DNA from 2 places in the Proteus sp. G2626 genome. Region 2 is predicted to be linked to the other one. Evidence: predicted binding sites of a transcription regulator. Region 2 holds the regulator's gene; the other holds the start of a gene.
What was found. Region 2 encodes ArgR, which controls arginine synthesis, uptake and breakdown. Its sites were predicted from a motif close to ANTGAATAAAAATACANT; they were not measured.
Positions count from the first base shown of each region.

Region 1: a site for ArgR is predicted at 1,953-1,970, ahead of argA (amino-acid N-acetyltransferase). Genes of this name have one in related genera too.

Region 1 covers NZ_JAABNH010000007.1:54,240-57,645, forward strand. The annotation lists tRNA gene GWJ05_RS02780 (tRNA-Met) at 1-60, shown strand, start outside; tRNA gene GWJ05_RS02785 (tRNA-Met) at 91-167, shown strand; tRNA gene GWJ05_RS02790 (tRNA-Met) at 190-266, shown strand; gene amiC (N-acetylmuramoyl-L-alanine amidase AmiC) at 480-1,742, opposite strand; gene argA (amino-acid N-acetyltransferase) at 1,983-3,317, shown strand; gene recD (exodeoxyribonuclease V subunit alpha) at 3,393-3,406, opposite strand, start outside.
Region 2 covers NZ_JAABNH010000002.1:113,498-116,903, reverse strand. The annotation lists gene mdh (malate dehydrogenase) at 1-662, opposite strand, end outside; gene argR (transcriptional regulator ArgR) at 1,109-1,579, shown strand; gene mpl (UDP-N-acetylmuramate:L-alanyl-gamma-D-glutamyl-meso-diaminopimelate ligase) at 1,643-3,022, opposite strand; gene fbp (class 1 fructose-bisphosphatase) at 3,188-3,406, shown strand, end outside.

The sequences.
Region 1 (3,406 bases), on a different contig from region 2:
TGGTAGCTCGTCGGGCTCATAACCCGAAGGTCGTCAGTTCAAATCTGGCCCCCGCAACCAATTCACAAAGTAGTCAGTTATAGTATCAGTCGCGGGATGGAGCAGCATGGTAGCTCGTCGGGCTCATAACCCGAAGGTCGTTGGTTCAAATCCAGCTCCCGCAACCAATTCTATAAATAACAATTCAGTCGCGGGATGGAGCAGCATGGTAGCTCGTCGGGCTCATAACCCGAAGGTCGTTGGTTCAAATCCAGCTCCCGCAACCAATTTTCTTTCAAGATATCTCTCTCATTTTTTACCCTCTTCCTAAATTAATTCAATTTTATTCCCTACTCTGTCCATATATTTATTCTATTAGTTATCTTTTTTGTAATAAAGTCATGATGTTAAATAAGGTTATTTTATTGAAAAGTAATAAGAAACCCCAATAGAAAGCAATGTTTACTTTCTACTGGAATATAAAAGATAAGAGGAAAACACTAGCTACGATCAGCTAAGGTTAACTCACCACCATTAGCAAAATAAGCTTTGATACCTTTAAAAATAGATTCTGCAATTTGTTGCTGGAATTTAGCCGTTTTCAGTTTTTTCTCTTCTTCGATATTACTGATAAAGGCAGTTTCTACTAAAATAGAAGGGATTTCAGGCGCTTTTAATACAGCGAATCCTGCCTGATCGACTTTATTTTTATGCAGTTTATTAATCCCTCCTAACAATTTAAGCACCTCACTACCAAATTTCAAACTGTCATTGATAGTCGCTGTTTGCACAAGATCAAGCATGGCATGATCAACATAACGGTCACCACTTTTGCTCACACCACCAATTAAATCAGACTCATTTTGAGTTTGCGCAAGATAACGTGCCGTATTACTGGTCGCACCTGTTTTTGACAACGCAAAAACAGATGAGCCTCTGGCAGAACGATTAGTAAATGCATCTGCATGAATAGAGACAAACAGGTCTGCTTGCATTTTTCGTGCTTTAGCAACACGCACTGTTAATGGAATAAACACATCTTCATTACGTGTCATATACGCCTTCATTTTGGCGTCTTTATCGATTAATGTTCTTAAGCGACGTGCTATTTGTAATACCACATCTTTTTCACGCGTTTTATATTTCCCAACGGCACCGGGATCTTCCCCGCCATGCCCAGGATCGATCATAATGATAATTGGCCTATCTCGTCCCGCCCGACCCGGTTTACGTGTATCTGTTTGTGCGGGTACCGCTTGTTGTAAATCGCCATCATTATATTCACGTAACAGTGCTAAGAGTGGGTCATCTTCAGTGTCTGAGCCGTGACTTGGGTAGAAATCTAACACTAAACGGTTTTTAAATTCCGCAACAGGCTTTAGAGTAAACATTTGTGGCTGCACTGCTGTTTTTACCTCAAATACCAGTCGCACTGTTTTGGGCGTATTTTGACCAACACGGATCAATTTCAAATAAGGATCGCTAGTCTGCACCTGATTAGCAACCCCTTTTAGTACGCTATTAAGTTGAATACCTTCTAAATCCACCACAATACGTTCAGGGTTTGATAATGCAAACTGACGATATTTAAGTGGTGTACTTGATTCTATAGTCACGCGAGTATAAGTCGAGGCAGGCCAGACCCTGACGGCCACAATAGATGCTGTCGCAGCCAAGCCAACAGGGCTAACACTTAACAATAATAACGCGCCAATTCCTTTAATAAGACGACGACGAGTTTGATTGTGCTCAGAATGACTCATGAAAATATTCCAAAAAAACGATTAACGTCAATAAACTCTAAAAAGAGATAAAAAAAGTTAAGAACGAAAAACTTTACCCAATCCACACTTCACTGTCACTTAAAAACAGCACAATTACTCACTTTTACACGAATATTCTGCCCTTATGCAAAACAATAAGATAGGATTTTACTTGCCATTTCTCACCAAAAAGAATAAAAATACATAAAATGCGAATAAAAATTCATTTGAGAGGGCTTTATGAAAGAGCGTAGCACCGAATTGGTCGATGGATTCCGCCACTCGGTTCCGTATATTAATGCACATAGAGGCAAAACATTTGTCATTATGTTGGGTGGCGAAGCTATTGCACATGAAAATTTCCCATCCATCATTAACGATATTGGATTACTACACAGTTTAGGTATCCGTTTAGTGGTTGTTTATGGCGCAAGACCACAAATTGATATGGCACTTGAAGTGCAAAAAGTCTCTCCGATTTATCATAAATATACCCGTATTACAGATAGTAAAACCTTAGAAATTGTTAAACAAGCTGCGGGTACATTACAGCTCGATATTACCGCACGTTTATCAATGAGTTTAAGTAATACACCATTACAAGGCGCGCATATTAATGTGGTTAGTGGCAACTTTGTCATCGCGCAACCTTTAGGAGTTGATGATGGTGTTGATTATTGTCACAGCGGAAAAATTCGCCGTATTGATGAAGAAGCAATTCATCGTCAATTAGACAGTAATGCCATTGTATTAATTGGCCCTGTAGCCGTGTCTGTTACAGGTGAAAGTTTTAATCTCACATCAGAAGAAGTGGCAACACAACTTGCTATAAAACTTAAAGCGCAAAAAATGATTGGTTTTTGCTCTTTCCAGGGAGTGGTTGATGAAGATGGTCACATTGTGTCTGAATTACTACCTAATCAAGCAGAAGACAAAATTCAAGAACTACAAACAGAAGGTGATTACCACTCAGGTACAGTTAGATTCTTGCGAGGCGCTGTTAAAGCCTGTCGTCGGGGGGTAGAACGCAGTCATCTATTAAGTTATCAATCTGATGGTGCGCTTATTCAAGAGCTATTTTCTCGAGATGGTATTGGGACTCAAATTGTGATGGAAAGCGCAGAAAAAGTTCGCAGAGCCAATATCAATGATATTGGTGGCATACTCGAACTTATTCGCCCATTAGAACAACAAGGTATTTTAGTCAGACGTTCAAGAGAACAATTAGAAATAGAGATAGACCAATTTACTATTATTGAACGCGATAATATGACTATTGCCTGTGCCGCGCTTTATCCTTATCAATCAGAAAAAATTGGTGAAATGGCCTGTGTTGCCGTACATCCTGATTATCGTAGTTCTTGCCGTGGTGAAGTATTACTGCAACGTATTTCTACTCATGCTAAGCAATTGGGACTAGAGAAACTATTTGTTTTAACAACGAGAAGTATTCACTGGTTTCAAGAGAAAGGATTTGAACCTGCTGAAATTGATAAGTTACCCATTGAAAAACAAGCGCTCTACAATTATCAGCGTCGCTCTAAGATCTTGATTTTAGATTTACATAAAGAGTAATATTTAACACAACCCCAAAGACAGGTATCCCTCTCAATGCCTGTCTTTTATTGTTTTTATCTTATTAGGTAAATATTAATAACGTAATT
Region 2 (3,406 bases):
CCACCACCTGCTTTCGCTTCTACAACTTCAGTACCTGCATTTTGGATACGTTTTGTCAGCGCTGACACTTCATCATCCGTAAATGAGACCCCATCAACTTGAGAAAGCAGAGGAAGAATAGTGACACCAGAGTGCCCACCAATGACAGGAACATTGGTTTTCTGAGGATCTTGGCCTTTTAATTCAGCAACAAAAGTATTAGCACGAATGATATCTAGGGTCGTAATACCAAAAAGACGTTTTTTATCGTAAACACCCGCTTTTTTCAGTACTTCAGCAGCGATAGCAACTGTTGTATTCACTGGGTTAGTAATGATACCAATCAGTGCCTTAGGGCAATTTTGTGCTACTTTTTCAATTAAATTACGGACAATACCGGCATTCACATTGAAAAGATCAGAACGATCCATGCCTGGTTTACGAGCAACACCCGCAGAAATCAGAACAACATCAGCGCCTTTTAATGCAGGAGAAGGATCTTCACCAGCAAAACCTTTTACCGTCACTTGAGTTGGGATATGGCTTAAGTCAGCTGCGACGCCCGGTGTGACGGGAGCGATATCATATAAAGAGAGTTCACTACCAGCTGGAAGCTGGTTTTTAAGAAGAAGTGCCAGTGCCTGACCAATACCACCCGCTGCACCGAGAACTGCTACTTTCATTCTGATACTCCTTAGTTACAAGATAGTGGAACGCCTTAGAGAGATTCACTATTACGCAATACACCTTTTAAAAAACAATTATTTAACAGCAATATTGCATAATAAGGCATTTACAGTGGAAAATAATACTTTGGTTATTCTAAACAAATTGCTTATCTGTTAATGAGATAGTGGGCACTCTTTTGATAAATAATTCCAATAAATTGGGCAAAATGTTAAGTGGGTCTATCTCCTTATGACAATCATTTAAGCTTATCATTTAGTTAACAAATATTTTACTTCCCTTAAGTTACCACATTCAAAGTCGGTAAATGAAACTTTTTTGTAGTACATTCTACTTTACAATTTTCCGTAAATTATCTCTTACCTTTCATCGTCTTTTGTTGCATAAAAATTCACTTCTCCGCATAATACGCGGGTTATTGATAACTCACTAAAGGTGAACTATGCGCGTTCCTTCTAAGCAAGAAGACTTGGTTAAAGCGTTTAAAGCCCTGCTGAAAGAAGAAAAATTCAGTTCACAAGGCGAGATTGTGACTGCATTACAAGAAGCTGGATTTGATAATATTAATCAGTCCAAAATCTCTCGTATGCTAACAAAATTTGGTGCAGTAAGAACCCGTAACGCCAAAATGGAAATGGTATATTGCCTACCCACTGAACTTGGCGTACCGACAGCAAGTAGCCCATTAAAAAATCTAGTACTTGATATTGACCATAACCATTCGGTTGTAGTGATAAGAACGAGTCCAGGTGCGGCTCAACTTATTGCACGTTTATTAGATTCATTAGGCAAAGCAGAAGGGATCCTCGGCAGTATTGCGGGTGATGACACCATATTTTCAACACCTGCACCCGGGTTTTCAACAGAAGAGTTGCGAGATGCAATCCTAAACCTGTTTGATCAGGAATTATAATCGCTTTTCCATAGCGTCCAAAAATAAGCCACTAAACAGTCAGTGGCTTATTTTTATTTATTATTAATACTGATTCTCTGAGCCTTTAGGCTGCGCTAATTTTTTAAGCAGTTTTTCATGTATCCCACCAAAACCGCCATTACTCATAATTAAAATATGATCACCCGCTTGCGCTTCTTTCGCAATCATATCCACTAATGTATCAAGATCGGTACTCCAGCGCGCTGGTTGCACACAATGCTCCGCGATATCACTTACTAACCATTGAATATTCGGTGGCTGGAATAAAAACACCTCATCAGCTCGACCTAATGCGGGAGCGATATCATCCTTACTAATACCCATTTTCATCGTATTTGAACGGGGCTCTAACACCGCAATAATACGTGCAGTTCCACCAACTTTACTGCGCAATGCTTCAAGCGTTGCCAAAATCGCCGTAGGATGATGTGCAAAGTCGTCATAAACACTCACTTGGTTAACTTCACCACGTAATTCTAAACGACGACGCGCATTAACAAACTTATCTAATGCTTCACACGCATCTGAGGGTAAAACACCAACATGATGCGCAGCAACTATTGCCATTAAGCCATTTTGCATGTTGTGTTCACCAGAAAGCCCCCAACACACTTCTCCAACGCTTTCACCTTTATGAAATACCTCAAAATGGCGACTATCATTAGTGAGTTTTTTGGCCTGCCAATCGCCTGTTTCACCCGTGAATTCTTGTTCACTCCAACATCCCATTCCAATGGTCTGTTTTAAATTCATGTCGTTATCAGGCATGATGATTTTTCCACTACCCGGAACGATACGAACTAAATGATGGAATTGTTTTTGAATTGCCGCTAAATCATCAAAAATATCGGCATGATCAAATTCAAGGTTATTTAAAATCAGTGTTCGAGGAGAATAATGTACAAATTTAGAACGCTTATCAAAGAAAGCGCTATCATACTCATCAGCTTCAATCACAAAGAAAGGGCTTTCACCTAATTGTGCTGAAACTTGGAAATTACCAGGTACACCACCAATTAAAAAACCGGGTTTATAGCCACAATCTTCTAAAACCCAAGCTAACATACCCGCCGTTGTTGTTTTGCCATGGGTTCCTGCGACCGCTAATACCCAACGCTCAGGTAAAATATAATCGTGTAACCATTGAGGACCTGAAGTATAAGGTAGACCTTTTTCAAGTACAGCTTCAACACAAGGGTTTCCTCGTGTCATGGCATTACCAATAATGACCATGTCAGGAGCAGGTTCTAATTGTTTAGGGTCATATCCCTCAATCAGTTCAATTCCCTGATTTTCTAATAAGGTACTCATCGGTGGATAGACATTAGCATCAGAGCCTGTGACTTTATGTCCCTTTGCTCGAGCTAAGATGGCAAGACTTCCCATAAAGGTGCCACAAATACCAAGAATATGAATGTGCATGAATTTCTGTCCAATAGCATGAAGTTGGTCACTATTCTAACGATCAAAAAGCAGATAAGGAACGGATTAACCTTTGAATCATTCGATTCTTTGGCTAAACTTGCCACCACCAAGGAGATTTTCCTCCTTTTTTTACTTTACCCACTCACATTCAGGACCTGCGTCATGAAAACATTAGGCGAATTTATCGTCGAGAAACAACAAGATTTTCCCCATGCAACTGGCGAACTTACGGCATTACTTTCGGCTATTAAGCTTGGGGCTAAAATTATCCACCGTGATATTAATAAAGCAGGGTTAGTCGATATTCTGGGTACTAACGGGGTTTCTAATGTTCAAGGTGAAGCCCAGATGAAACTGGATCTTTACGCGAATGAGAAACTC